DNA from 2 places in the Ruminococcus sp. Marseille-P328 genome. Region 2 is predicted to be linked to the other one. Evidence: riboswitches for the same ligand, from Rfam matches in the RefSeq annotation. Region 2 holds a riboswitch; the other holds the start of a gene.

Region 1 (4,669 bases), on a different contig from region 2:
TCCATCCTTCCGCTCTCAATCCGAGCCATATCAAGTACATTATTTATGATTGACAGAAGAAGGTTTCCTGACTGCTGAAGTTTTTTTAAATGTTCTGAAGTTTCAGGCAAATCCTTTCCTTTCAGTTCATTCTCCATAAGCTGTGCATAGCCCAGAATTGCATTCATAGGAGTACGGATGTCATGTGACATATTGTTAAGGAAACGAGTCTTTGCCAGATTAGCTTCTTCTGCTTTTTTCAGAGCGATTTCCAACTTGTCATTAAGCTTTTGTGTATCATTTGCAGCAAGCTTTGCGACAGCTTCTGCTTTCCTTGCCTTCCGTAAAAGTACGAGGATAATACTAATGATAGTGAGTACAAAAAATCCTGCCGTAGCAAAAAAAGCAAGCATATTGTCTTTTACAAAATCCAAAAATGTTACCTTATCTGCTGTACTGTCATAAATAGCAAGTGCACTTGTAAGCATGTCAGACGGCATAGCCTTTAAGGTTTTATTCAATATTGATAAGAGGGTTCCCTCTCCACTTCTAACTGCAAAGCATGCCTCCATTGTTTTTGTAAGTGGAATACTCTTGAAATTTTGACTGTTATCATATATTAGTGCCTGACTTGCGCCCATGAGGAAACAGTCTGCTTTTTCATGAATGACCATATCTGCTGCATCGTCAAGCGAATCACAATCTATAAGCTTCCATTGGGGATAACTGAATGCAATATGCTGTTTTAAGGCATATTTTTCCCTGGGCACAGCTACAGTATACACCTTATTCTCATCAAATTTTTCCTCATCTGTTACCGCCATCAGGCTGTAGGTCCAGGCTGTGTTTGTAAGTGTATATCCGTTTTTTTCTGCAAAATATGGATTCCTGCCAGCATAAAAAATCATGTCAATCTCTCGTTCTTGTAAAGCCTGAAGCATTTCATCATATTCATCATATTCCTGTATATTAAATTCCAGTATCTGATTTCCCAGACAGTCTTTGGCATAAGAGAAATATTCTGCCAGCATACCGGTAAATTTTCCAGTCTCTTCGTCCAGGGAAAATACTGCCGCATCATTACTCAGAAATCCGATCCGGATCCCATCATGTTCTTCCAACCAGGACTTTTCTCCGCCTGTAAGACTTTGACAATAATCAAGCGTAAAATACTTTTTATACAGATCCGCCTTGAAAAAAGGACTATCCTGATCCAGCTGACGCATAGCCCAGTCCAACTCTGTCTTGATATCGCTGCGCTCTTTATTTATTACAAAATATATGCCGGATTTACCAATCGTGGTAACGGATGATATTCCCTGTTCAGACCAGATGGATTCCTCCAGAGATACAAAACAATCGATTTCATGATTCGCTAATTTCTTTTCGACATCATCATCACTATTCACATTTACATGTTTTGTATGTATGCCATTCTTATTTTCCCATTCTGTCAGCATGATTTCAGGCTCAGTCCCCATGAGCACACCTACACGTTTCCCATCCATAGACTTGAAATCAGACGTCCCAATATCCGTATCCGATAAATCAGCATAAAGGATATATTTTTCCTCACCCATGGGTTCATCCGGGAAAAGCATCTTCTGTGCACGTTCATCGGTGTAAGAAATATCGCCCATGATATCAATCTCACCATTTTCAAGCTTATCAAAACAGTTGGACCAGTCACATTTCACATACTCAAATTTCCATCCGGTATAACCTGCCAGAGCCTGCATGAGCTCGTAGCCATAACCTCGTCTGACACCGTTTTTATCGACATAATTAAAGGTATCCTCAAATGAGCCGACACGGATGGTCTGTGGCTGTTTTTCATCATTATTCGTTTCAGCAGCCTGGCAGTGTACCGATAACATCATCCACATTCCCAGGACCACAAATATACATGCAAATAGTACGGCTGATTTTTTTCTACTTTTATCCATATTTTTTATTTCCTTCATCCGTTTGTGTTTTATGATGTTCCAAACACCAGGTCAAAAACAGCAAGTATTGTTTTTATATCAATCGGTTTTGCAATATGTGCATTCATCCCTGTTGCTGTGTACTGCTGCTGTGTAATTTCCATCATCTCTGCAATGCCCCGGGTGATAAAAACGCTGCCAAACAGGCAGCGCATCTCATTTCATGCAACTGGCTGCCATTTTACAGGCCCTGTAGCTTTGCGTCGCAGACTTTCATCTGTTTTGCCGATTTCCATATTAGAGCATTTAAAATTATACAAAAAAACTGATTTTATTATACTCCCTTGCTCCACTTTACACAAGAAAAACCTCACCGCTTTAACGCTTAAAAATAATTTGAAAACCTGCTAAAAAGTTGTTAACCGAACTTCTTAGCAGGTTTTTATTACTAATCTGTCAGATTATTTTGTAATGTACTGATCAATTCCTCTATAACGATTGGCTTGGATAAGAATCCATTCATACCGCATTCCAACGCTTTCTTTCTGTCCTCGTCAAAAGCATTGGCCGTCATGGCAAGGATGGTGATTCCTGCCAGTGCCGGATCCCTAAGGGCACGGATCTGCTTCGTGGCCTCATATCCGTTCATTACCGGCATCTGCACATCCATCAGCACCAAATCATAACCGCCCGGTTTCGACCTCTTGACCTTCTCTACTGCCTCTGCCCCATTTTCTGCAGTATCCACCAGGAAGCCATATTCATTAAGGATCTCCACCGCAATTTCACTGTTCAGCTCATTGTCTTCCACAAGCAGTATACATCTGCCTCTGAAATCTGAGCATGCCGCCGGAAGAACAGGCTTCTCCTGCTCAGCCTGATTCTGGCCAATGGCAGTCATCAGGGTATCTCTGATATCGGACATAAACAGAGGTTTCGCACAGAATGCAGTTACTCCTGCAGCCCTGGCTTCCACTTCGATGTCTGACCAGTCATAAGCAGTCAGAATAATGATCGGTGTATCGTCACCAAGACTGCGGATCTGTCTGGTGACCTCAATACCATTCATATCCGGCAGTCGCCAGTCGATGATATAAGCATGGAAGGCATCCCCAAGCTCCATAGACTGTCGTGCACGCAGAACAGCCTCCTTACCGGAAAGTGTCCATTCCGAACGCATTCCAACCCTCACAAGTATTTTTGTCACGCTGTCACAGGTATTAAAATCGTCATCTACAACCAGAGCCTTAAGACCTTCCAGCTCTATGATCTTCTCTATACGTTGGTGCTCAGGCTGAGTCCGGAATGGCAGTCGGACGATAAATTCGGTACCTTTCCCCTGCTCTGTCCGGACCTCAATGGTGCCGCCCATCATATCCACAATATTCTTGGTGATGGCCATACCAAGTCCTGTACCCTGAGTCCTGCTTACAGTGGAAGTCCGCTCCCTCTCAAAAGGAGAAAAGATCTTCTGTACAAATTCCTGACTCATACCGATTCCGTTATCCTTCACCCGGATCTCGTACAGTTCACTGCCTCTTTGGAGACCCGGATACTGTTTCAGCCGGACAGAAACGGTTCCGCCAGCAGGAGTAAACTTGATCGCATTGGACAAAAGATTCAGCAGCACCTGATTCAGTCGTGTCTTATCACAATAGACATCCTCATTTGTCACATCCATGGCATCCATATAAAGCTCCAGCTGTTTCGCATGGATCTGCCCGCTGATGATCGTCTTCAGATCATGAAGCACATCCGACAGACTGACCTCCGTTTCTTCCAGATGGATCTTTCCGCTCTCAATCCGGCTCATATCCAGGATATCATTGATCAGGGAAAGCAGATGGTTACTGGAGGAAAGGATCTTTCCCAGATAATCCCGAACCTTGTTTTTATCATCAATATTGCTTACAGCCAGTGTGGTAAAGCCGATGATCGCATTCATTGGTGTCCGGATATCGTGAGACATGTTGGAAAGGAAGGTACTCTTGGCCCTGTTTGCTGTCTCCGCCGCACGGACTGCCTCAGAAAGTGCCTGGTTCATTTTCCAGTCCGAGGTACGGTCCGACAGAACCAGGATGTATTTCTTTTTTCCATTTACCTCACTACCCATTGCAATATTATGGAACCAGCGTTTTTCCCCTGTTTTCTGATGAACATATTCAAAATCCCATTCTCGCTGTTCATGAACCTTGATTTCTTCCAGATAATTTTTCTCCGGATCTTCATGTTCCGCCGGATGCAATTTTCCCAGAACACGAATATCTCTACGAATCTGTTCTACCGTAATACCCAGCAGATTTTCCGCATTTGGGCTGACGTAATCTGCCTGATATGTTTTTGCATCCAGCATCAGAAAGACATCATCCACGTTCATTGAAAGCTTTTGAAACAGCTCATCCCGGTACCGGATCTCCGTATCCTTTCTTCTGAGATTTGTCCTGCTTTTTTGAATAATAAGACTGATAAGAAAAGCAGCAATACAGAACACGACCGCACCAACAAGAAGCATTGTACTGCTCTGCAGGCTGTTCATACTGGCATTGACAATATCTGCCTGTACAAGTCCCAGAAATACCCAGTCCTGAATATCTGATTTTTCATAGACCAGATAATAGTTCCTTCCATCCAGATTTACCAGCATCGCACCAGTATGTCCTGCTTTAAACTTCTCCGAAAGCTCATTGACCTCTTTTTCAGACATATCAGAATGCTCTCTCAGAACACCGAAGAAATTATATACATTCCCCCATAACTCAGAAGAA
Region 2 (16,005 bases):
AACCTGTTCTTTTTTCAGGGAATCAGTCTGTGTACGTGCAATTCCAAGATAGAAGATCAGGCAGAGGACTGCAGCGAACAGGATTGGAACAATAAAGCGGAAAATCCGCCTGACACGAATGAGTCTGGTTTCAAATATATCCATTTTCACTCTCCCTTACAGCTGTTATGCGATCATTTCAGATAACAGTCCCAGCAGCGGCATCATAACAGAAAGAAGGACCAGTCCTACAAGAATTGAAAGGACGATCACAATAGTAGGCTCCAAAATTGACACAATATGGGAAACAGAGTCTGTGGATTTCTCTTCATACTGCTCAGCCAGTTTTTCCATTACTTCGTCAGATGCACCAGCCTGAAAACCAAGGGAGATCAGACGAAGCTCCATAGCCTTAAAAAGTCCGGATTCCGTGATGGCTTCTATAAATCCATAACCTTCAGCGAGCTGCTTCTGAATGGAAGCAAGCTTTTCCCTGGTCTCAGTCTGGGAGACAACAGCGCCTGCCAGTTCCACACAAAGCTCAGGGGAAAGTCCGCTTCGGATTCCCAGGGAAATACATTGGCAAAGACGACTGTAATCCAGATTTACCGGTATTTCCTTCATGCCTGGAAAACGGCAGACGATTTTGCGGATCAGTTCCTGCCCCTTTGGGTGAAGAACCAGGAAAAGGATAAAGCCGATCATCGCGGCCAGAAGAACAAGGAAGGCAGTGGAATAGCGGCTAAGTGTTTCGCCGATTCCAAGAAGGGCACCGGAGATCCCGCTCATTTCCAGTCCAAGCTGGCGGAAAACCTGGCGGAAAACCGGGAGAACCTTTACAAGAAGAATTACAATAACCGCAGTCATCATGCCCAGCATAACAAGGGGATAGGCGACTGCACTCTGAATCTGGTCTGTGATCTGAATCTCCTTCGCATAGAAAGCAGACAGACCCTTCATAACCTCATCCAGACAGCCAGTCTCTTCGCCGGTGCGTACATAAGCAGCAGCAGAAGCAGGAAAAGCACCGGATTGCTCCATGGCGTGCGCCAGGGAGCCGGATTCCTCCATGTCTTTATAAAGAAAGGTCAAAATTTCTTTGCCCCGTTCTGTCTGGCTGTCGTCATTTAAGATGGCAAGTCCCTCAATGGCGGACATTCCGGAACGTAATATGATGGAAAACTGTTCACAGAATTGGAACAGCTCCCGATTGTTTAATTTGGTAATCATATAAAGTCCTCTCTGAAAAAACATCAGGCAGATCCTGAAAAAATCCATGAACCTGCGAGGCGTTTTTCGTTGTGCTATCGGGTAAACTGCAGCGTATAATTTGCGCTGTCACCGATATAGGAATTGATAAGCTCTTCATCTTCACTGTTGGCGGTAAAGGTTGGATCCATGCGGTTCCATTTCTCCCCGTCATAGGTAATCGCCTGTTCCACCCATCCTTTTCCACGTATGTAAACATCGATCCAGGCATGCTTGATGTCACCTGCATATCCGATCTGAAGCTTACAGGGAATATCCCTGCTTCGCAGCATTGCCGTCATCAGGGCAGCATAATCAAAACAGATTCCCTTTCCGGTAGAGAGGGTTTCGTCTATGTCAGGAAGATATCCTGTCTCAACGGTGGCTGCTTTGTCCTCGTCGTAGGTGACATGCTGGGTTACATACTGGAAAACGGTGTCAATGCTTTCCTGTTCCGTGGCATCCTCTGCCAGAAGAGAAAGAGCCAGCTTGCAAGCTTCTGAGTCCGGGGTAAAATTTACATACTGGTTCGGATACAAAAACGGGAGAAATTCATTCTCCAGGGAAACCTCCAGAGCCTGGGCAAAAAGTGCGGCATACTGACTGCCGTTTACCTGCTCATAACAGGATACCTGGTAGGTGCCGCTTCCACTGGTAAACGGAATGACAGCACTTTCGCCGGAGCTTACAAAATAAGAATAAACAACGCCGTCATCCGCGGAAAGCTGGATGTTTTTGGTGGTACCATTGCTGTCACTGACAGCAGTCAGATATCCCTGACTGATATTTGAAATATCCAGTATCAGAGGTGAATATCCTATGGTGTCTGTTCCCGGAGCTTCCGGAACCAGAACCTTCAGCGGGGAAAAAACAGGCGGTTCTTCGCCGGAACCGGAGCTGCTGTTCTGACCGCAGCCTGCAGCTGGGAAAACTATTAGCAGGCAAAATAGAAATAAGCAAAGCAGAAGGGCCGAAATGCGTTTAGACATAGCGCCGCTCCTTTTTATAAGTTGATCATTCATTTTCAAACACGTTCCAGGGATTTTTGAAATTCGGGAAGATCGTACCATGCTGGTGGTTCCTTCATACGAACCACGAAATGGCACAGATCAGGACGAATCCTGGCTTCCAGGTATTCCATAGGACCCAGTGAACAGTGTGCTGTTCTGGTGTTGAAAAAAATAGGAGATCCCGGTTCAATGTTGAGAATCTGTGCATCAAGGAAATCAGCTGAGCTGATGTTGATGTGTTCTTCGCCAGTTTCAAATTTAATTCCGTAGTGCTTCTGAATAAAGTAATAGAGATCTACAAGCTGTTCGCGGTAGGTATCTAAATCTGGGAAAAAATCAATACGGATATAATTTGTCTGAATTATCACAGGCTGTTCATTGGAGGAAACCACTCTTTGAAGGCGGAAGACTTCTGTTCCTTCATTAAGGTCCAACGCACTGGCGACCTGGCTGTTTGCAGGAATACGGTCAATCCAGGTTCCGCTGATGGTCAGGGCGGCATTATCCGGAAACAGAGTGTTTATGTCTATTACGTTATGAAATTTTGAGAAGCTGGTAAGCTCCCGTTCTTTGGGATTGATCACCTGTGTGCCGGCACCCTGCTTTACCTTTATGCGTTTGTCTTTAACCAAAAGGTCAATGGCATGCCGGACCGTCGTACGGCTTACCGAAAACATTTTTCCAAGCTCATCTTCTGTGGGAAGATAGGAACCTATGGGATAAACGTTATTATCTATATCGGATTTTAATTTGTTATAACATTTCTTGTATGCAGGAAGTTTTTCCATAATGTTTCCTTTCAAAATAAGGTTGTTTAGTAACCTATAGTATATATGTATCAAACAAATAAGTCAAACGATAATTGGAAAAAACAGAATCTCTTATACAAAATGCATAAAAACAGGCGAAGTATCTTGTCAAATAAAACACTTTACTAAATATAAAAAACAATGTATAGTAATGTTTATAAACATAATTATGAATTTAAAAAATAAATTAAAATAAAGGAGAAACATAATGATGAAAAAACAGGAATTTGTACCGCGAAAGATAAGCGAGAAACCACTGTATGAACTGAAATCAGTGGAAGATATTCCGGTATCAGAGCTGTATCAGGTTAAGATAAACGGAAAGGAACAGCGAGTATATCATACGGAATTTTTTGATTTTGTTTCTTTCTTGGATGAAAATGAAAAGGCAGAGGTAGAAGTTACAGTAAACGAACCATTTCAGAAGGCTGTTATCCGTCCTGCAGCTGCACAGATACCGTTCGAAGAAGAGGGGAACAAAATCAGTATAAGCCTTCCTGCCGGAAAGAGAATTACTCTTGAACTGGACGATAAACTGGAGTCACCACTTTATGTTCTTCCTGGAAAATACATACCGAAGCCTGAGAATGCCACTTATGTATTTGAAAGTGGAAAAGCCTACAATGTGGGATGCCTTCAGCTTAATTCTGACGAAACTGTTTATATAGAGTACGGAGCAGTTGTAAGCGGAAGAATCTATTCCAGAATGGCAGACAGAGTCCGTATTCTGGGAAATGGAATCTTGTATGGAGGAAACTGGCATGCATGGGACGAAAATGGAGCAGAGCAGCTGATCGTTCCTGTATTGGGTGAGAACATTGAAATACGCGGAATCACACTTCTGGATGGTGGTTCCTGGCATATTGTTCCGGTTGCATGTAAAAATGTTCTGATTGAAGACGTAAATGTTCTGGGAAAAGTGATCACAGGAGATGGCGTCGATATAGTCGGATGTGAGAATGTAGTGCTTCGTAATTGCTTTATAAGGGCAAATGATGATTGTATATCTATTAAGGCTGTGGAATTCCAGGATCCGTCAGGCTGCACAGATGTGAGACATATCCTTGTTGAGGATTGCCTGTTCTGGAATGCAGAATTTGGAAACACACTTGAAATCGGATATGAAACCAGATGTGACGAAATTACAGATGTTGTTTTCAGAAATTGTGATGTTGTACATTGCCAGTATGAGGGCAATCAGTCAGGTGGAGTACTGACAATTCATAACGCTGACCGTGCCCATGTACATGATATTGTTTATGAAAACATCCGAATTGAAGATGCCCAGGAAAAATTTATTGATATTAAAACTCTTGATTCCAAGTATTCACGAGACAGGGAAAGAGGCATGGTAAATGATATTTTCTTTAAAAATATTGAAATTACAGAAGGCACTTTTCCAGTATCCATTATACGTGGCTTTGAGATGAAAAATGAGGTGTGCAGACCTCATGGCTTTTATTTTGACAATGTGGTAATTCATGGAGAAAAGGTGATGTCACCTGGTGAATTACACATGGTTGTGGAATTGTCAGATGAACTGAAATTCCAGTAAAAGGAATTAACAAAGGAGATGGAAGAAAGCATGGATATTTTGCTTGTCGGAACCTATACACAGCATGATGCCCCTGCTGTATTGGAGAAGCAGGAGCTTGGAAAAGGTATCTATCTGATTCCGTATAATGAGATCCTGGGAGATGTTGCAGGAACTCCTCTTATCATACAAATGCAGAATCCTTCCTGGGTTTGTCTGGTGAAGAACCGGCTTTTTGCGGTAAGTGAAAGTGAAGATGCTGCGGAAATTGTGGAATATGAAGTAGGGGTTCAGGAAGAAAGGCTTACAGCAGAGAAAAAGGAAGGTCTTCAGATGCCTGGAAAAGCATCCTGTCATATTGAAAAGGATGAAAAAGGACAAAGGCTTTTTGTATCTGATTACGGAAGTGGAGATTTAAAGGTGATCGACATTTCAGAAGCCGGCAGCCCGAAGCTTTTACAGGAAATTTCTTTTACAGGAAAAGGGCTGGATCCGGAACGGCAGGAAGCATCTCATATTCACTCCTGCTTCCTTCATAGGGGAGATCTGTATGCAGCTGACTTAGGGTGTGATAAGATTTATTCTTTTGACACAGATAAGGGAAAGCTTCTGCAAAAAGAAACCATAGAGGTCAGACCTGGAGCCGGTCCAAGACATATGGGAATACTGGAGAAAAATGGAAAAACGTATCTCTATGTATTAAATGAGCTGGATCTTACAATTTCTGTTTACTGTAATGGGGAGCTGTGCCAGACCATATCCCTGGAAGAGAAGTTGCCAGAGGGCGCGCTTGCAGCAGAACTGTGTATTGCAGAGGGGAAAATGCTTTACGCATCTGTGAGAGGAACCGGAGAAATTTTTGGATTTACCATAGATGAAAATGGAATGTTAAATTTGAAACAAAAAGTTGTAGTTCCGAAAGGATGGTTTCGAAGTATCTGTCTGGACAGCAGTGAGGAGCATTTGCTTGCAGCAGATCAGAAAACAGGAAAAATATATATTTTTGACAGGCAATCAGAGGGAGAACTGGGAAATCAGCGGGTGCTTGTGGAAGTTCCCGTACCTGTGCAGGTATTGTCTGGGAAAATAGAATAAGAGAGGAAAACTGTGATGAGAAAAAAAGCAATCGTTACAGGTGCCAGTCGTGGAATTGGACGTGGAATTATCAGAGAACTGGCAGCAGCCGGATATGATATTGCCTTTTCCTATCGGACACGGGAAGATGAGGCAAAGGAAGCTGCTGAAGAAATAAGAAATATGGGTTCCTTTGCCTGGTATGCAAAGGCTGATATGGCACAGGCAGGAGAAGGGGAGAAATTTTTTGACCAGGCTGTCAGGGAACTGGGCGGACTGGATCTGCTTGTAAATAATGCCGGAGTTACCGTGTTTCAGTCCATTCTGGACCTTGAAATGGAGGAAACCCAGAAAATGCTGAATCTGGATCTTTTGAATTACCTTGTACTTTCCAGTAAGGCGGCCAGATATATGAAGGCTCATGAGGTTAAAGGATGCATTATCAACATAACCTCTTCAAGAGCAGAAAGAGCATATCCGGGAGATTGTGTTTACGGCGGCATAAAGGCAGCAGTGAACCGGGCTTCACAGTCTATGGCACTGGATCTTGCACCATATGGGATCCGTGTGAACTGTGTGGCTCCGGGAGCTATCTGTATCCGTACGCCAGAGGAAATAAAAGCAGAAGGCAGGACAGAGCTGGAAGGCTTCTGGGAAAGTCTGGGAGAAAGAATTCCAATGGGCAGAAATGGAACACCGAAAGATATAGGAAGAGCGGTAGTATTCCTTGCAAGTGAGAATGCAGCTTATATAACCGGAGAAGTATTGCGGGTTGACGGAGGACTGATCCTGCCGGGAATGCCGGAAAAAGTAGAAAATGATAAAAATGCCTGGGGAGGAGAAAAATGAGAGTAACGATCAGAGATGTAAAAGTAATTTGCTGTGCGCCGCAGAAAATCAATCTGGTGACAGTAAAAGTGGAAACAAGTGAGCCAGGATTATATGGCGTGGGTTGCGCAACTTTTGCCCACAGACATCTGGCAGTGGTTGCTGCAGTGGAAAAATATCTGAAGCCATACCTGATCGGCAGAGATGTTTCTGATATTGAAGATATCTGGCAGTCCATAAAGGGCATGAGCTACTGGAGAAACGGACCTGTTTTAAACAATGCCCTGTCAGGTGTGGATATGGCTTTATGGGATATTAAAGGAAAAATGGCCGGAATGCCCTTGTATGACTTACTGGGTGGAAAATGCAGAACCGGAGTGCCATGCTATACGCATGCTGAAGGCACCACAATAGAGGATTGTGTGCAAAAAGTAGGAGCGTTAAAAGAAAGAGGATATCGCTGTATCCGTGCGCAGGTTGGAGGCTATGGCGGAAAGGATATGCCTTACCAGCCACCGGAAGGATCCTTTGAAGGCTGCTATTATGATCCAAAAGCATACATGGCAAAAACAATACAGCTGTTTGAGCGTCTCAGGGAAACCTATGGATGGGAACTGGAGCTTTGTCACGATGTACATGAGAGGCTGAGACCTTCGGATGCAGTGATATTTGCAAAAGATATGGAGAAATTCCGTCTGTTCTTTCTTGAGGACTGTCTTTCTCCGGAACAGAGCGGATGGTTTAAGCAGATCAGGCAGCATTGCACCACCCCGCTGGCTATGGGAGAGCTGTTTAACAATCCAAACGAATGGCTGAATCTTATCACAGAAAGAGAAATTGATTATATAAGAATCCATTTAAGCCAGATTGGAGGAATTACACCGGCACGTAAACTGATTGCTCTTTGTGATGCATTTGGAATAAGAACTGCATGGCATGGACCAATAGACCTTACTCCGATTGGTCACGCAGTAAATATCCACCTGGATATGGCTTCTCCGAATTTTGGAATCCAGGAATGGGCTGACACCAATACCTTGTCTGAAGATGCAGGCGCAATTGCCTTACATCAGATTTTTACCGGAATTCCGGAAATGCGGGACGGATATCTGTATCTGAATGGGAAACCAGGAATTGGTGTGGATATTGATGAAAAAGCAGCAGCTGAGTATCCGTGCAGCGAAGAGGTTGTCACATGGGATTGGATGCTGCCAAGGCTTCCGGATGGAACAGCAGTAAGACCGTAAATACAGTCACTTTGTCACAGTATTTGCAGGCAGTAAAGGTGGATTGTCAACTCCTGCAAATACTGTGCAATTCATACAAAAATGCACAAAAAATATTGTGAATACATACGAAAGTGATAAAGAGTCGCAAAAAAACATTGAAAATGTCAGTCGACTATGCTATGATTCAAATATCACCGGAAACGTTACCGGTAACAATACCGGAAACGTTACCAAAACGGAACCCAGCCACTGAAAAAATCAGTTGGCGGAAAATAAAATTATACTAGGAGGTATAAGAAATGAAGAAAAAAATGTTGGCAGCAGTATTAGCTGGAACAATGGTTATGTCCCTTGGAACAAACCTTTGCTGGGCTGATGGAGAGAAGACCAAGGTCACTATGACTGTATGGAATGGTGAGTGGGGCGATCAGCTGGATCGTACCATGGAGTCCTTCAACAGCAAACATGATGATATCGAGCTGGATATCACAATGCAGTCCGGAGATTACTCTGATTTCCTTGGAACTGCAGCTGCAACAAATGACTGGCCGGATATCTACATCCTTACACCATGGACACAGGTGCAGGATTTTGCAGAGGCAGGAAGAATTCAGGATTTAAGCGGAATGGATTTTACTGAGAAGGTTTACCCGACAGCTCTTGAAGCTGCTACCTATGATGGAAAAATCTACGGATATCCTGCAAACGTTGAGTATCTTGGTGTATTCTACAACAAGCAGATGTTTAAGGATGCCGGAATCGAAGAAGTTCCGAAAACAAGAGATGAATTCGAAGCAGCATGCGAGAAGCTGGAAGAGTCCGGCGTAACACCAATCGCTTCCACATTCAAAGATTCCTGGACTCTGAAACACATGTTCAGTGTAATGATGTCAAACGTAGTACAGGATGATATGGAAGGCTTCCTGGATCAGTTAAATTCCGGCGAGGGAACCTTCAATGTAGACGGTATCGATGATGTATTTGCAACAGCAGATATTATCAAAGCTCATTGTGGAAGCAATATGATGGATTGCGACTCCACATCCGGTTTCAATGCACTTGCAAACTCTGAAGCTGCTATGCTGATCAGCGGTGAGTTCAGCCAGAACGTAGTAGCAAAAATGGATAACCCGCCGGAAATCGGATACTTTGCATTACCAGTATCCAACGACGCTGAGAGAAACAAAGCAGCAGTTGACGTAGGAATCGTATATGGAGTAAGCACTCAGACAGAGCATATGGATGCTTGTAAAGAGGTTATTGACTTCTTAAGCGATGCTTCCCTTTCTGATGGATATATTGCAATTGTAACTGAGAAACCAGGTTCTGCACCGGCTTCTCAGGATTTCACAGTTAATTATGATTCTGCATCTACAAACGATTATCTGGAATATGCAAACAGCGGAAACGTAATTCCGTGGGTATATCAGCAGTATGTAAACGGATTTGATGTTATCTCCGGAGATATCTTCCAGGGTTACATGGCAGACGCTGCTGACAAGGATGAGGTAATTTCCGAGCTTGACGCAGCATATCTTGAATATCTGGATCAGTAAATAAGAGGAAATGCTGACCTGCGATTCCCGGGGGGAGCACCCCCCGGGAATCTTTTTAATGGAAGATTTATCGTGATATCTGTATAAGCAGATGAGCCTTTTAGAAAAAGAAAGAGAGGATAATATGTCATCTTTATATAAGAAAAACAAGAAATTTTATCTTCTGCTGATTCTGCCTGCTTTGCTTTTGTATTCCTTTGCAATGCTGGCACCTCTGTTTGGCGGAACCATTCCATATTCATTCCTGAAATGGAACCTGATGTCCGGGAAAAAAGCTTTTGTGGGATTTGACAATTATGTAAAACTGTTTTCCGATACAAAATTCTGGACTTCCTTTGGATTTAACCTTTTTGTTGGTGCGTTCACCATTATTGGTAGCAATGTTTTTGGATTTATTCTTGCTTATTTCCTGAATGAGAACATTAAGGCTAAAGGCGTGGTTAGAGCTATGTTCTTCATTCCTAACATTGTCAGTGCCGTATTGGTATCCTTTATCTGGGTGTTTATTTTTACAAATGCAATGCCTGCACTTGGCGGAGCATTGGGATGGGACTGGCTGGCAAATATAAGCTGGTTCGGAACTCCGTCAATGGCAACTGTGACGATCATTGTGGTTTCCATCTGGCAGAACATTGGTTTCTTGATGATCATTTATACCGCAGGTCTTCAGACTATTCCGAAGGATGTTATGGAGTCTGCTGAGCTGGATGGCTGCAGCGGTCTGAAAAAAGTTCTGAAAATCGAGCTTCCGCTGCTTATGCCAACTGTCACGATCAATCTGTTTGTTTCTATTTCAGGAGCATTTAAGTCATTCGATATTCCGAACGCAATGACAGGCGGTGGTCCTTACGGTTCCACAATGCCAGTTGCCATGAATATTTACCAGGAAGCTTTCACCAAGTACAACCTGGGCTATGGCTCAGCGAAATCTGTAATCCTGTTCCTTACAGTAGCAGCGGTTACTCTGATCCAGTTGTACTGCACTCGTAAGAAGGAGGTAGAATACTAATGAAAAAGAAAGTATGGCTTCCAACCATTATTATGTTTTTCTTTGGTGTCCTGTTCCTTATGCCGATCATCCTGCTTGTGATGAACGCATTCAAGACACATAACGATATGATCCAGAACTTCCTTTCTTTTCCCCATTACCTCTATACCGGTAACTTTACCGAAGCTATAGAACGTCTGAAATTCTGGAGAGTAGTCGGAAACTCAGCATATGTAACCCTGGGAACCATGCTGGTATGTACCATCATTTCCTTTATGGCTGCATATGGAATTGCGCACATCCCTGGAAAGCTTGGAAATGTTTTGTATCTGATTTTCACCCTTGGACAGATCATTCCGTTCCATTCCATTATGATCGCGCTTTCTGTACAGCTGACCAACACAAACCTTTTGAATAACCTGACCGTACTTATTTTCCTGTATGCCGGCTTCCACGGAGCATTCGGTATTTTTACCTACGTTGGCTTTTTGAAGTCCATTCCGAAGGAATTGGAAGAGGCAGCAGCAATTGACGGCTGTGGCATGTTCCGCTGCATGTGGCAGGTAATTTTCCCATTGGTACGCTCCACAAGCATAACTCTTCTGGTACTGTTTTTCCTGTGGACATGGAATGATTTCCTTATGCCAAACCTGTATGTTTCAGACAGTGGTTTGAGAACCCTGACAGTTGCTATTTATATGTTTAAGAGTACCTCCGGATCTGAGTGGAATCTGATGCTTGCCGGAATGACTCTGTCTATGGTTCCAATCATAATCATTTATATTGCAGCACAGAAATATATCACCAGCGGACTTACCGCAGGTGCAGTAAAAATGTAATTGAAAAGGAGAACGGCAGAAAATGGACAATATTAATTTACAGAGAATTGAAGGCTATACAGTTCAGCTGGTAGCAGAGGATGTCTGGGCAATCGATGAGTTCGGAGCAGACATTATTTATCTGGTAAAAGGTGAAAAAAGTGCAGCTGTGATCGATACCGGTTCAGGTTTTGGAAATCTGAAAAAAGTGATTGAAACGCTGACTGATTTGCCATATGTTGTATTAAATACACATGGACATCTGGATCATGTGGGAGGCAACCACGAGTTTGGAAAAGCATATCTTAGTGAAAAAGATTTCAAAATGGCAGATACAGAGACACTTAGAAGCGGCTGGAAGAAATATGTGGAAAAAACAAAGAAGGAACCAGGATTTTATGGAACAGAGTACATGATTGAAGGTCGTGAGCCTGGAGACTTTCAGATGTTGCCGCTGAGTGAGCATCAGATCTTTGATTTGGGCGGCAGAAGCCTGGAAGTGTTATTTACACCGGGACATACTCCTGGAAGTGTAGTTTTCTTGGATAGAAAAAATAAATTTCTGTTCGCCGGAGACAGTGTAGTATCAACTCCGATTCTGATTTTTGATACCTATTCCTCAACAGTAAAGGAATATGCAGAGGGATTAAAGAAGTTAGATAAAGAAGATTTTGAACTTATTTTCCCAGGACATTTTATACGCCCGATCGGAAAAGCAATTCTTCATGATTTAATCACATGCGCTGATAAAATCGTAGAGGGAACTGCAACTCCAGAGCCTATTGATTTCAGCCATATGTCTTCAGAACCGGCTGTTCTCTACAAATACGGAAAAGGAAATATCGCCTATAACGACAAGCATATTTGCTGATAAATAATTTTTTTACAAATTTTATTGAAAATCATTTGCCATGATATGCCAGTACATATATAATGAACACATTGTTGCATGAGGAGGGCAGTTATGGAGCAGATAACAATTAAAGAGGTTGCGAAACTGTGTGGCGTAGGAGTCAGCACGGTGTCCAGGGCTATTAACAATCACCCGGACATTAATCCTGAAACGAAACAGAAGATTCTGGATATTATCAAAGAGTATAATTATGTACCGAATAACAGTGCCAGAAACCTGAAACGAGCTGATTCAAATACGATCGCAGTTATGGTAAAAGAAATCAGCAACCCATTCTGGGGTGTTATGCTGCATGTGTTGGAGAAAAAGGTTCGTGAAAGAAAATACTGCCTGGTATTGCAGAATGTAGCAGATGATGAAGATGAAGTTGAGCTTGCGCTTCAACTGGAAAAAGAGAAAAAGGTCAAGGGAATCATATTTCTTGGTGGTATGTATGATTATGATGAGTCAAAGCTGAGAATGGTGAGGGTTCCGTATGTGATCGCCAGTTCCGGAAAAACAATTCCGGAGGATACTGGATCTTATACTCGAAGCGCTCTTGTAACAATTGATACAGAGATCGAGAGCCAGAATATGGTTGATTATCTGTGCAGCTGTGGACATAAAAGAGTTGCGTTCATTACTTCCGGAGATGAAGGTCTGGGAAGGTGCCATCTGAATGGCTATAAAAGGGCATTGGAGAAAAATGGACTGGAGTACGATGAGAAGCTTATAGTCCGTTTAAAGCCGGGGAATAGAATTTATACTATTGAGAATGGTTATAACAGTACCCGTGAGCTTTTGGAATCAGGAGTAGATTTTTCCTGTATTTATGCTATTTCAGATACTTTGGCTGTAGGAGCCTGCAAAGCAATTATTGACAGCGGTAAAAGAGTACCGGAGGATTATTGCGTGGCAGGGGCTGATGGACAGGATATTGCAGAATATTATCATCCATCTATTACTACTTTGGAATATCCCAGAGTGGAAACTGCACAGCAGAGTATTCGTACTTTGTTTGACATGATTGACCGGAAAAAGGTGGTTAAACGGCAAATGCTGGCCGGAAGACTCATAGAACGGGAATCTACACGTAAACTGTGAGGGGTGTATGTTACTACCCAGACAGCGAAAAGAAATCTGTGAAATTATTTGAGAATGATTATCAGTTGTTACGGTCAGCTCAGATAGTTTTACAGATTTTTTCATTTTTGTATTTTTTAGACGGATTTTTGTGAATTTTAACAAAGAAAATCCGTTGACAAAAGTGAGGACTTGCTCTATTATAAGAAATGAATAAAAGGCAAACCTGTTGAAAGACAGGGACGCAAAGCCAAGGGTCTAAGGTCTCAGGACTATGACAGCCGGTTGCCGCATTGATATTGATTAGGTAATGTAATATGACAGGAGACGTGGTTCTTCTATTTGTGGCGACCGTTTATTTAATCTGATAAACGGTTTTTTTATTTCCACAAACTGATGGGACTGATAGTTTCCGGATAGCGGCAAGTCAGTTACATTATGGTTCAAGAAAGGTGTGTTATTTATGAAAGGAAAGAAATTAGCAGAGTGGCTCGCAAATAAAAAAGTTGTTTCCAGTTGTGCTGCTATAGCATTGGCAGCAGTGATCGGCGGCGTTTCATTATTCTCAGGAGTAGGAGAAACACCTGAATTCCCCAGTTACACAGATCCGATCATGGAGACTTCCATCATAGAAGATGAAACTCCACTGGCTTCCCAGCCGAAGACTACTGTGAAGACTACCTCCAGTACCAAGACAACTAGGAAGACTGTTAAATTAAAAAAGGCTTCCAAGAAGAGCTATACCAAGAAACTGAAAACCAAAACAAAAGTAACCAATAAAACAAATAAATCCGGTAATACAACAGTAGATACCAAGACAACCGTTGTTACCAAAGCAACAGCGAAATACACCAAGAAATCCAAAAAGAAAGTTGTTACATCCAAGATCACAACAACTGTTCAGACAACAACTACACAGCAGGTATCAATTAACAATGAGACCGCTGTAAGCACTACTTCTTCTGGTACTTCTGCTGCCCAGGTAACTGCAGCAGCAAACTCTTCACAGAACCAGAGCAAACACGAGGAAAATGTAGCAAGTGTTGCAGGCAAGATGGACAATCGTGTAATTGCAGCATATCAGCAGCTGGGATTTAAGCTTGTTGTTGATCCATCCGTCAACTATTCAGGATATTTTGATGCAAGATCAAGATCTATTACAATGAAGCAGATTGATGATTCTGTTTATCATGAGCTGGGTCATTTCCTTGCATTTATCGCAGGAAATGCAGATAAGACAGCAAGCTTCCAGAGCATTTTTGCAGCTGAGAAGGCAAATGTTACAGCTTTTAATAAAGCCTATGTAACACAGAATGCTTCCGAATATTTTGCAGAATCTGTTAAGGATTACATCCTGAACAATGCTTCCCTGAAGAGTAGCAGACCACAGACTTATGCAGCTGTTCAGAATGCACTGAATCAGATTACAGACGCACAGGTCGCTAAGATCCAGAAGATTTACGGAGCGTTCTGGAATTAATAATTTTAAAGATGACCGGCACCCGGAGAAATATCTCCGGGTGTTTTATTGTGAATAGCACAGGCGTGGGAAACCGGTATTTTATAAAAAGGTAAGTGACAGCTGGTACTTATCTTTGGGTCACCGGGAGAACAGGACTCTTATATATGTCGAAGAGTCGGGATATGCGTCGACAGAAAATTCTTGCAATGAAAAACCTTAGGTGTGTATAATACAAAACAAAGGTTATCACTTTCTTGCAGGCAGGGATAGATATATTTGGAATGGATGTAGACACGGCGCCTGAAATGTGTTAAAATAAACTTTAATAAGTTTTTTGAAGGATGTTTTTATAATTCAGTATATAGCTTCTGTCTAATCAGACATTTGTATCCCGTTAAATCAAAATTGAAATGTGTTTTAGAATTGTATTAGTCGAAGAGGTAGATGATTGATGAAAGAAAAGTATGAATCATTATCCCTGGCTACGCTGAAAGACTTGGCAAAAGCCAGAGGACTGAAGGGCATTTCTACTATGAGAAAGCCTGAATTAATTGAACGTATGCTGGAAGAGGACAGGAAAGAACAGACTGCAGAAAATGAGCAGACTATTTCCGGAACAGCAGAAGAGAATACCATACCTGCAAGACCAGAGCCTGTGGCAGCAGAAAAAACAGAAAATACGGGAAGTGTTTCTTCACCGGAGAGAAGAGAAGCACCAACCAGATCCCGTACCATTATACGGCGTAATCCTGAGTACCGCAGCAATAATTATGGCAGAAATGAAAATGTAGGACGCCAGAACAGTTATAATGGGGAAAACAGACCGGAGAACTTCGTGAAGCGCACTCCTGTAGCGAAACCTGTAGAAGTGGTTCCGCCAGCCGAATTAAGACCTGAGGAAACGGAACAGCCCCGTACAGGCGTAGCCAGTGAGAACCGTACAGAAGAGGATGTAAGCAACGCTTACAGTGTTCCGGCTGAAACGGTCCAGCTTGACAGTGGCGAAAAGGCCAATGGAATCCTGGAGGTTATGCCGGATGGGTTTGGATTTATCCGAAGTGAGAATTATCTTCCGGGAGAAAATGATATCTATGTTTCTCCGTCACAGATCCGCAGATTCAATCTGAAGACAGGGGATATTATTCAGGGAAATATCCGTATTAAAACACAGGGGGAGAAATTCAGTGCCCTTTTGTATGTGACGTCTATCAATGGTTTCCATCCAAGTGAGGGACAGAAGAGATACAATTTTGAAAATATGACCCCAATCTTCCCAGATGAACGTCTGATCATGGAGCGGCCTGGCGGAACTACTGCCATGCGTATCGTAGATCTGATCAGCCCTATCGGAAAGGGACAGCGTGGTATGATCGTTTCCCCGCCTAAGGCAGGTAAAACTACTTTGCTCAAGGATGTTGCGAAATCTATTCTTAAGAATAACAAGGATATGCATCTGATCATTCTTCTTATTGATGAACGTCCTGAGGAAGTTACC

What was found. Region 2 has a riboswitch for cyclic di-GMP ahead of ACESTK_RS16270 (hypothetical protein). Riboswitches for the same ligand answer to the same signal wherever they lie in the genome.
Region 1: another riboswitch for cyclic di-GMP. It lies ahead of ACESTK_RS05445 (ATP-binding protein); the one in region 2 lies ahead of ACESTK_RS16270 (hypothetical protein).

What each region holds. Positions count from the first base shown of each region.
Region 1 is NZ_CAXUBQ010000005.1:119,380-124,048, reverse strand. Features, by position in the region: gene ACESTK_RS05445 (ATP-binding protein) at 1-1,925, opposite strand, end outside; cyclic di-GMP riboswitch class I at 2,126-2,201, opposite strand; gene ACESTK_RS05440 (response regulator) at 2,353-4,669, opposite strand, start outside.
Region 2 is NZ_CAXUBQ010000025.1:41,590-57,594, reverse strand. Features, by position in the region: gene ACESTK_RS16335 (hypothetical protein) at 1-144, opposite strand, end outside; gene ACESTK_RS16330 (type II secretion system F family protein) at 166-1,209, opposite strand; gene ACESTK_RS16325 (transglutaminase family protein) at 1,284-2,216, opposite strand; gene ACESTK_RS16320 (GntR family transcriptional regulator) at 2,252-3,025, opposite strand; gene ACESTK_RS16315 (glycosyl hydrolase family 28 protein) at 3,255-4,601, shown strand; gene ACESTK_RS16310 (lactonase family protein) at 4,632-5,675, shown strand; gene ACESTK_RS16305 (SDR family NAD(P)-dependent oxidoreductase) at 5,691-6,503, shown strand; gene ACESTK_RS16300 (enolase C-terminal domain-like protein) at 6,500-7,729, shown strand; gene ACESTK_RS16295 (ABC transporter substrate-binding protein) at 8,011-9,267, shown strand; gene ACESTK_RS16290 (carbohydrate ABC transporter permease) at 9,392-10,276, shown strand; gene ACESTK_RS16285 (carbohydrate ABC transporter permease) at 10,276-11,094, shown strand; gene ACESTK_RS16280 (MBL fold metallo-hydrolase) at 11,117-11,944, shown strand; gene ACESTK_RS16275 (LacI family DNA-binding transcriptional regulator) at 12,038-13,069, shown strand; cyclic di-GMP riboswitch class I at 13,258-13,341, shown strand; gene ACESTK_RS16270 (hypothetical protein) at 13,512-14,528, shown strand; gene rho (transcription termination factor Rho) at 14,962-16,005, shown strand, end outside.